DNA from 3 places in the Nocardiopsis moroccensis genome. Region 3 is predicted to be linked to each of the others. Evidence: riboswitches for the same ligand, from Rfam matches in the RefSeq annotation. Region 3 holds a riboswitch; each other region holds the start of a gene.

The links. Region 3 has a riboswitch for thiamine pyrophosphate ahead of thiO (glycine oxidase ThiO). Riboswitches for the same ligand answer to the same signal wherever they lie in the genome.
Region 1: it holds a riboswitch for thiamine pyrophosphate, as region 3 does, so the genes downstream of both, ACUKCB_RS26715 (ECF transporter S component) here and thiO (glycine oxidase ThiO) in region 3, are expected to answer to the same signal.
Region 2: it holds a riboswitch for thiamine pyrophosphate, as region 3 does, so the genes downstream of both, thiD (bifunctional hydroxymethylpyrimidine kinase/phosphomethylpyrimidine kinase) here and thiO (glycine oxidase ThiO) in region 3, are expected to answer to the same signal.

What each region holds. Positions count from the first base shown of each region.
Region 1 covers NZ_CP199747.1:6,040,292-6,043,557, forward strand. The annotation lists gene ACUKCB_RS26710 (transglycosylase domain-containing protein) at 1-1,117, shown strand, start outside; TPP riboswitch at 1,275-1,382, shown strand; gene ACUKCB_RS26715 (ECF transporter S component) at 1,465-2,094, shown strand; gene ACUKCB_RS26720 (ABC transporter ATP-binding protein) at 2,098-3,266, shown strand, end outside.
Region 2 covers NZ_CP199747.1:285,157-288,422, forward strand. The annotation lists gene ACUKCB_RS01155 (alanine/glycine:cation symporter family protein) at 1-653, shown strand, start outside; gene thiD (bifunctional hydroxymethylpyrimidine kinase/phosphomethylpyrimidine kinase) at 884-1,687, opposite strand; TPP riboswitch at 1,676-1,776, opposite strand; gene ACUKCB_RS01165 (DUF368 domain-containing protein) at 1,878-2,807, opposite strand; gene ACUKCB_RS01170 (acyl-CoA synthetase) at 3,228-3,266, opposite strand, start outside.
Region 3 covers NZ_CP199747.1:2,713,081-2,716,346, forward strand. The annotation lists gene ACUKCB_RS12025 (zinc-binding dehydrogenase) at 1-252, shown strand, start outside; gene thiE (thiamine phosphate synthase) at 296-967, opposite strand; gene ACUKCB_RS12035 (Rv2175c family DNA-binding protein) at 1,047-1,406, opposite strand; TPP riboswitch at 1,528-1,638, shown strand; gene thiO (glycine oxidase ThiO) at 1,607-2,923, shown strand; gene thiS (sulfur carrier protein ThiS) at 2,914-3,126, shown strand; gene ACUKCB_RS12050 (thiazole synthase) at 3,130-3,266, shown strand, end outside.

The DNA.
Region 1 (3,266 bases), 2.9 Mb from region 3:
CGTGCGGACCACGCTCGACGCCGCCGCGCAGGACGCTGCGCAGGCCGCCATCGACAAGCGGGTCCCGCACGATGACTCCACCAAGTTCGCCGCCCAGGCCTTCGTCGAACCCGGTTCCGGCCGGGTGCGCGGTCTGGCCCAGAACCTCCGCCACGGGTTCGACGACGACCAGGTCGGCACGACCTCGATCAACCTCGCGGTCGACCAGGCCGACGGCGGCTCCACCGGATACCAGGCCGGGTCGACCTTCAAGCCCTTCACGCTGGCCGCCGCGCTGGACGAGGGCCTGGGGTACGGCACCAGCTTCTCCGCGCCCAAGAGCATGTCGATCAGCGGCATGACCAACTGCGAGGGCGGCACGATGTCCTCGTGGAGCGTGCGCAACGCCGGTGAGAGCGACGGGGGCAGCCACAACATGATCAGCGGGACCAAGGGGTCGGTGAACACCTACTTCGCCCAGCTCCAGAAGCGGGTGGGCCTGTGCGACACCGCGAAGATGGCGAAGAAACTCGGCGTGCACCGCGCCGACGGCGGTGAACTCGGGGTGTGGAGCTCGTTCACCCTCGGCGACCAGGAGGTCTCCCCGCTGACCATGGCCGCCGCGTACGCGACCTTCGCGGCCCGTGGCGAGTACTGCGAGCCCCGCCCGGTGCGCTCGGTGACCGACGACGAGACGGGCGAGGAGACCAAGGCCAGCTCCGAGTGCGAGCAGGTGATCAAGAAGCGGACCGCAGACGGCGTCAACCACCTGCTCCAGCAGACCTTCAACGGCGGTACCGCCAACGGTCTGGGCCTGGGCCGTCCGGTCGCGGGCAAGACCGGCACCACGGACAGCGCCGCCTACGCCTGGTTCGCCGGGTACACCCCGAACCTCGCCTCGACGGTGGCCGTCGGCGACGTGCGCGGCGGTGAGAAGCACCCGCTCCAGGGCGTGACCATCGGCGGCCGCTACTACGGCATCGTCTACGGCGGCACCCTGCCCGGTCCGATCTGGCAGGAGAGCATGCGCGGCGCCACCGGCTCGCTGCCCGCGGAGAGCTTCGCCGGTTCGCCGGGCGCCTTCGGCGACCCGAAGGCCGAACCACCCAAGGAGAAGGAGGACGACTCCGACGCCTAGGCCGGAATCCGAGGCCTGGAACGGGGTTCCACACCCGGACCGGATCCCGTGCCGGGAACGGGAACGGGGCCGTCACTGGGCGGAACCTCCAAACGGTCACAGTGAGGGCTGTGGGGTGGAAACATCCCACAGCTCTCCTTGTTGCCCCATAATGGAGCCAATCCGACAGGGGAGCGCGTGAGCGCTGAGAGTGCGGCACCGAGCCGCAGACCCTTACACACCTGATCTGGGTCATGCCAGCGAAGGAAGTCATAGGAACTCGCCACCGTGCGCGTACCCGGGTACGCCGGTGTGGCGCTCTTAGCCACATGGGCCCTCGTCACCCCCGACGAAGGGACATCACCAGAATGAGTACCGAATCCGACCCCGGAACCGGCACCGAGCGGACGGGCTTCGTCCGTCAGATCCGCGAGAGGTTCCGGAGCTGGCGCACCGTCGACATCGTCGTGGCCGCCGTGATCGGCGTCGCCGTCGGCGTCGTCTTCTGGCTGTGGAACATCGTCTGGTCGGTCACCACGCCGCTGTTCGTCGCCTTCCCGCCCGGGCAGGCCGTCGTCTACGGCATGTGGCTGATCTCCGGCGTGCTCGGCGGCCTGATCATCCGCAAGCCGGGCGCGGCCCTGCTCACCTCGGTCGCGGCCGCCTCGGTCTCGGCGGTGTTGGGCACCCAGTGGGGGATCATGGTCATCCTCGACGGCACCCTCCAGGGGCTGCTGCCCGAACTGGTCTTCCTGGCCTTCGCCTACCGGCGGTGGAACATGGGCGTGGCCGTGCTCGCGGCCGCGGTCGCGGGTGTCTCCCCGGCCATCCGCGACAACATCGCCTACAACGTCACCTGGCCGCTCCACTACCAGGTGACCTACGGGGTGATCGTGGTGATCAGCGCGGCGGTCATCGCGGGTGTGGGTGCGCGTCTGCTCACCACGGCGCTGGCCCGCTCCGGTGCCCTGGCGCCCTTCCCGTCGGCCAAGGGCTGACCCGTGGCCGGACCGAACGCCCGCGGCGCGCGCGTGGAACTCTCCGGGTGGGGCTGGAAGCACTCGGGTCGTGCCACCCACGCGCTGCGGGGCGTGGACCTGACCATCGAACCCGGTGAACGCGTACTGCTGCTGGGCGCCTCCGGGGCGGGTAAGTCCACCCTGCTGCACTCCCTGGCCGGGCTCACCGGCCAGGACGGCGCCATCAGCGGCGACCAGGAGGGATCGCTGCTCGTGAACGGCCGCCCGGCCGACCGGGGCAGGGGAGGCGTCGGGCTGGTCAGCCAGGACCCCGAGACCCAGTTGGTGATGGCCCGAGCCGGTGACGACGTCGCGTTCGGCCTGGAGAACCTGGGTGTGGACCCGGAGCTGATCTGGCCCCGGGTGGAGCGGTCCATGGCCGAGGTCGGTTTCCCCTACGGACTCCGGCACTCCACCGGGGCCCTGTCCGGCGGTGAGAAGCAGCGCCTGGTCATCGCGGGGGCGCTGGCGATGCGTCCGCGCCTGCTGCTGTTGGACGAGCCCACCGCCAACCTCGACCCCGCCGGGGCCGAACTGGTACGCGCGCTGCTGGCCCGCCTGCTCACCGAGACCGAGGCCACTCTCGTGCTGGTCGAACACCGGGTCGCCGACGTCGTGGACCTGGTGGAGCGGGTCGTGGTGGTCGAGCCGGGCGGCGGAGTGATCGCCGACGGGGCGCCGAGGAGGGTGTTCGCGGAGCACGGACGGTCCCTGGCCCGACAGGGCGTGTGGATCCCCGGGAACGAACCGGTGCCCGAGGTCCCGCCTGCGCCCGGCGGGCCGGCCCTGGTCGAGACCGTCGGCGTCGCCGCGCGCACCCCCTTCCAGGTGGGCGTGCGGGCCGCACCCCGGCGGACGGTGCTCGACGGGGTGGACCTCACCCTGGCGGCCGGAACGGCGACCGCCCTGACCGGCCCCAACGGCGCGGGCAAGTCCACGCTGCTCACCATGCTGGCCGGACTGTCCAAGCCGCACCGGGGCCGGGTGCTGCCGCGCGGACCGCTGGCCGAGGCCGACCGGCGTCCGCTCGTGCGCTGGCCCGCACGGCGCCTGGCCCGGCACGTGGGCACGGTCTTCCAGCACGCCGAGGACCAGTTCGTCACCGGCACCGTCCGCGACGAGCTGCGCTTCGCCCCGCTGCGCGCGGGGCT
Region 2 (3,266 bases), 2.4 Mb from region 3:
CCGCCACCGGCGGTTTCGTCGGGGCCGGTGTCATGCTCGCCATCCAGATGGGCTTCGCCCGCGGCATCTTCTCCAACGAGTCCGGCCTGGGCACCGGCGGCATCGCGGCCGCCGCGGCCAAGACCACCCAGCCGGTCCGCCAGGCCATGGTCTCCATGACCCAGACCTTCATCGACACCATCATCGTGGTCAGCATGACCTGCCTGGTCATCATCACCACCGGTGTGTGGGAGGTGGAGAACCCCGAGGACGGTTCCCTGCTCACCTCGCAGGCGCTGACCGAGGGCCTGGGGACCATCAGCCCGGCGTTCGGTTCCGCCGGTGCCTACGTCGTGGCGCTCGCGGTGGCGGTGTTCGCCTTCAGCACCCTGCTCGGCTGGGCCTACTACGGAGAGCGCTGCGTGGAGTTCCTGGGCGGCCGCGGGCTCGTCCTGCCCTACCGTCTGGTGTTCATCGTGATCATCTTCGTCGGGGCGGTGGCCAGCCTCGACTCGGTCTGGCTGTTCAGCGACATCGCCAACGGCCTGATGGCCCTGCCCAACCTGGTCGGCCTGCTGCTCCTGTCGCCGGTCATCGTCGCGGAGACCAAGAAGTTCTTCGGACACCCCGACTGGCGTAACCCGGACGCCGTCATGGACGACGTGCGCGGCTAGGGGCGTTCGCGCGCTCGGAGAAGCGCACCCGTTCCCGCGCACTCGGCGGGCTGACAGGAGGGGGACCGGCCGCTGCGGCCGGTCCCCCTTCGTCTCTCCCCGGCAAGGGGGCTGTGCTTCCTGGTACCAGGGGCGATTCAGGGACGGTTGTCCTGCCACCACCGGGGACGGCTGTGCCTGCTACCACCAGAGGTGGCTGTGCTTGCTACCACCAGAGGTGGCAGTGTCTGCTACCACCAAAGGTGGAAATGGTGCACGGGGCCCTGGCCGCCGCCGGCGTCGATCTCCCCGGCACGGACCAGGGCCCGGGTCAGGTACTCCTTGGCGTCGGCCACGGCGGTCACCGTGTCCGGGCGCTGCGGGAGGAGGGCGGCGATCGAGGACGACAGGGTGCAGCCGGTGCCGTGGGTGTTGCGGGTGTCCACCCGCCCGGCGCGGAACTCCACCGGCTCCGTCACCCCGTCGACCAGCAGGTCCACGCTCTCCTCCCCCGGAAGGTGCCCGCCCTTGATCAGGACGTGGCGCGGGCCCAGCTCCAGCAGGCGCTCGGCCTGGTCGCGCATCTGCTTGAGGTCGGTGGCCTCGGCTTCGCCGAGCAGGTCGGCGGCCTCAGGCAGGTTCGGGGTGATCAGGTCGGCGCGTGGCAGCAGTTCGCTGCGCAGCGCCTCGATCGCCGAGCTCTCCAACAGCCGGTCACCGCTCTTGGCCACCATCACCGGATCCACCACCACGTTCGGCAGGTCGTACCGGTCCACGGCCGCCGCGACCGCCTCGGTGACTTCGGAGGTCGACAGCATCCCCACCTTGACCGCGTGCACGGTCGCGTCGGAGAACAGGGTGTCCATCTGGTCGGTGACGAACGACGCGGGGACACCGTGCACCCCGGTGACCCCGCGTGTGGACTGGGCGGTCAACGCCGTCACCACGGTCATCCCGTAGACCCCGTGGGCGGAGAACGACTTCAGGTCGGCCTGGATGCCGGCGCCCCCGCTGGGGTCGCTTCCGGCGATGGACACGACGTTGTACGCGCTCATGGGCGTTCCTTCGCTAGTACTAACTAGGGCAGGTTCGACGGGTGTGCTCTCAGCCGGCAGGTCTGTCTCCGGCACCCCGCGCCGCCGGGGCCTCGCGGCCCCGGCATCCGTATGTGTTTGTGGTGGTTCCGACTCTAACCGAGGTCCCGGGAGGCGTTGACGCGCCTCGGCCCCGGACCGGCGGCTCCGGTCAGTGGACGGTGACGTCCGGTCGGCGCTGGGTGGCCTCCAACCGCTCCCGCTTGCGGCGTTCCCAGACGATGGCCCCGACGATGACGGCGAAGCCGAGCACCATGAGGGTGACGGTCACCGGGATTTCGGTGGCGGGGAGGATCTCCCGCTCCTCGTTCTGCCAGGGCCACAGGGCGCGCAGGGAACCCGCCATCAAACCGGTCAGGACCACCAGGGTCATGTGGTGGAAGTTCTCCAGTAGGTACTGGAGGACCTTCACGAAGACCGCCAGACCCGTGATCATGCCGAGGGCGAAGGTGCCCAGGTAGACGAAGTCGAGGTTCCCCACCGCGTCCTTGGTCGGCCCGTACAGGCCGACGGTCAGCAGGATGAAGGAACCGGACAGGCCCGGCAGGACCAGCGCGCAGATCGCGACCGAGGCGACGAGGAAGACCACCACCGGGTGTGTGGGCAGGTTGGCGCCCGGAAGGCCGGTCAGGAAGAAGGTGAGGGCGGCGAAGGCCAGGGCGATCAGGTAATGGCCCGCCCGCCAGCTGCGGCCGGCGCCGGTGTAGGGGATCCACAGGCAGGCCAGCACGAGCCCGAAGAAGATGGCGTAGGCGTACTGGGTGTACTCCTCGACCAGCGGGGCGATGAGTAGCAGCGCCAGGACCAGGGCCACCGCCATCCCGATCAGCGCGGGAACCAGGACGGACCATTCCACCTGGCGGAACTGCGCCCTGGCCCGGTCCTTGCCGCGACCGCGCGGGACGTCGGTGAGGTAGCGCTTGATCCCGCTGACCATGTGGCCGGCGCCGCCGATCAGCTGGTCGTAGAGGCCGACGATCAGGGCGACCGTGCCGCCGCTGATACCGGGCAGCGCCTCTGAGGTGCCCACGGCCCCGCCGCGCACCGCGTTGAAGATGTAGGAGCCTACTGACTTGGCCATGTTGTCGGGCGCGTGCCCGGGGACTCCCGGGAGGGGCGCCGTCCTCCGTCCTGATGGGGCCGCCGGTCCCGTTTCCACGGTAGACCGGCGGGGGTCAAAGGGGTGCTGGTCCGCGCGGACCCGTCTGGTAACCGCTTCTGGGCCCGATGTCCGGATCCGCGCCGAGTTTTGACGGCCCGGGCCGCGTGATGGGGGAGGGGAGCCGTCGGGCCCAGGGCCGGGCAGCGCCAAGTCTAGCGGTGACCGGAGGAGGAACAGGCGCTCGTCCACCCAGAAAAGCGAGGTTTCGGCTGGGGTTGTATGCGTCGCCTCCGAGGCCGAAAAGCGGAGCCCGTCAGGGAAGGAGGAGACGGGGCTTCGCCGGCAGAGGCACCGGAACACGGGGTGAGGGCATCGGCGCCCGGAGCGGGCGCCGTGGGATCACAGGGTGAGCGCCGCGGTCCCCTCGCCTGCCACCGA
Region 3 (3,266 bases):
CCCAGCGGTGAGTTCGCCGAGGTCGACGACGCGGAGGCCGGACGCCGCGGGATCACCGCCCTGGGCCTGTTCGACCTCGAACCGGCGGACGGAACAGGCAAGCGGGACCTGACCAGGCTGATCCTGGAAGAGGCCCGGGCCGGTCGGATCCGACCGCACGTGGGGCTGACCCTGCCGTTGGAGCGTGCCGCCGAGGCGCACGGCGCGTTGGAGGGCCGCAGGGTCCTGGGCAAGGCGCTCCTGGTGCCCTGACGGGCACCGCCCCTGCACTCCTGGTCAAGCGGTCGGGCGGCGGTCAGGTGTTGTCGGCGCGAGCGGCCAGCCGTGCCTTCAGCGCGCCGGCTGCCGCGCGGGGGTCCTCCGCCTCGGTGATGGCGCGCACCACGACCACCCGGGTGGCCCCGGCGCCCAGCACCTGGTCGATGTTGCCGAGGTCGATACCACCGATCGCGAACCACGGCCGGTCGGTGCCCAGTGCCGCGGCCCGCTCCACCAGTTCCAGACCGGCGGCCGCACGCCCCGGTTTGGTGGGCGTCGCCCAGGTCGGCCCCACGCAGAAGTAGTCGCTCCCGGGCTCCTCCGCGGAGAGCTCGGCGGCCTCGGCGTCGTTGTTGGAGCGGCCGATGATCGGGTCGGCACCGATGATGTCGCGGGCCATGGGCACCGGCAGGTCACGCTGGCCCAGGTGCAGGACGTCGGCGCGCACCGCCCGGGCGATGTCGGCCCGGTCGTTGACGGCGAGCAGCGCCCCGTGGCGCTCGCACGCCTCCCGCAGGACCTCGAGCGCCGCCATTTCCTGGCGCGCCTCCAGGTCCTTGTCCCGGAGCTGGATGATGTCCACACCCCCTGCCAGGGCGGCGTCCGCGAACTCCGCGAGATCGCCGCGCCCGGTCCGGGCGTCGGTGCACAGGTACAGAAGGGATGCGTCCAGGCGCTTGCGCAGGCTGGTTCCGTGGCTGGTCCTCACACCGACCACACTAGGCCCTGACGCCCCGGCGGCCCAAGGGCGCGACCGGGACGGCGTGCCCGGCGGGCCGCGCCCGGAACTAGAAGGCCATCCCCTGGGCCCGACGGCGGACCTCGGTGCCCCGGTTCTCCCGCATGGCCTGGATCGGGGTGCCCGGAAGGCTCTCGTCCGGGGTGAACAGCCAGCGCAGGGCCTCCTCGGTGGAGAAACCCGCGTCGGTGAGCAGCACGATGGTGCCCGGCAGCCCCTTGACGAGGTCCTCGCCGTCCAGGAAGGCGGCGGGGATGGAGAGCTCGCCACCGCGGACCACGCCCATCAGGCGGTTCTCGCGGATGAGCGTCTTGATCCGGTTGGGGCTCACACCCAACGGCACGGCTGCCTCACGCAGGGTCAGCCAGTCGCCGACGAGTTCGTCGATTTCACGGTCGCTTTGTGTCACCCCACCAATCTGCCACACCCGACCGGCCCCCGGGGACCATCCGTCCGGGCGGGGCGGCCCCCGTCCGGAGATCCCCGCCACTGCCGGCGCTGGACGCCCTGCCCTAGGATGGGGTCGAACAGACACGTCCCGCGGGAGCCGGGTGGACCCGGCTGAGAGGGAGGCTCACCGCCTCCGACCGCACGAACCTGATCCGGGTCATGCCGGCGAAGGGAGTGGAACACGGCGCCGTGCGTACCTTCGACGCTCCCCCTCACGAGAAGATTCGTCCTACCAATACTGCGGTCGTGGTCGGCGGCGGCGTCATCGGCCGGGTCACCGCCTGGCGGGCAGCCCAGCGCGGCCTGTCCGTCACCCTCGTCGAACCCGACCCCGTCACCGAACCCTCCTCCGCCCGCGCCGCCTCGACCGTCGCCGCGGGCATGCTCACCCCCGCCACCGAGGCGGTGTTCGGCGAGGAGGAGCTGATGGAGTTCGGCGTGCGCTCGGCGGGCCTGTACGCCGACTTCGTCACCGAGCTCCAGGCGGCGAGCGGTGTGGACGTCGGCCACCGGCGTACGGGAACGCTCCTGGTCGCCTTCGACCGCGACGACCTCGCCGTCCTCACCCGCCTGCACGAGCTGCACGGGCGCCTGGGCGTACCGACCGAACGGCTGACCAGCCGCGAGTGCCGCCGCCTCGAACCCGCGCTCGCCCCGGGTGTGCGCGGCGGGGTGCTGGCCCCCGAGGACCACTCCGTGGACCCCCGCAGGCTGCTCCTGGCCCTTGCCCTGGCCGGTGAGCGGGAAGGGGTGCGCGAGGTCCGCGGGCACGCCGAGGAGATCACCTCCCCCGGCCCCGCCGGTGCCCGTCTGGGCGTGCGCCTGACCGACGGCTCCGTCCTGCCGGCCGACCAGGCCGTCCTGGCGGCGGGGTGCTGGGGTGACCGCGTCCGGGTACCCGAACCCGTGGTGCCCCCGCTGCGACCCGTCAAGGGACAACTGCTGCGCGCCCGGGTCCCCGCCGGCGAACCCCCTCTGGTCAACCGCACCGTGCGCGGTCTGGTCAGGGGCTTCCCGGTCTACCTCGTGCCCAGGGAAGGGGGCGAGGTCGTCGTGGGCGCGACCCAGGAGGAACTGGGCCACGACACCGCTCTCACCGTCGGCGGACTCTGGCAGGTCCTGCGGGACGCGCGCGAACTCGTCCCCGGGGTGAGCGAACTGGAGGTCACCGAGACCTGTGTCGGGCTGCGCCCCGGTTCCCCCGACAACGAACCCCTCCTCGGGCCCACGCGGGTCCCCGGCCTGCACCTGGCCGCCGGACACTTCCGGCACGGGGTGCTGCTGGCCCCCGCGACCGGCGACGCCGTGGCCGAGGCCCTCACCCGGGGCGCGCTGCCCGCGTACGCGCGCCGGTTCGCCGCCGACCGGTTCACCGCCGGGCAGGGACCGCCCGGACCCGGCGGTGCCGACGACACGTTCCGGGAGCGCGCGGAAGGGACCGCGCGGGAACAGCAGGGAGAAGAGCAGTGGAACTGATCATCAACGGCCGGAGCCGCGAGAGCGCGGCCGACACGGTGGCGGCGGTCGTACGCGACCTCACGTCGTCCGGGGACGGCGAGATCCCCGGCGGGATCGCGGTGGCGGTCAACGACGAGGTGGTGCGGCGCTCCGCGTGGGCGGACACCGCGCTGTCCGCGGGAGACCGCGTGGACGTACTCACCGCCGTACAGGGAGGCTGAACCATGTCCGAGACGACCACACCCCGAACGGGCCCCTCCGGGGCCGCCCCGTCCGGGCGGACCCCGGACCGCGCCTTCGGCGACCCCCTCGTCATCGCGGGCACCTCCTTCGGGTCCCGCCTGATCACCGGGACCGGCGG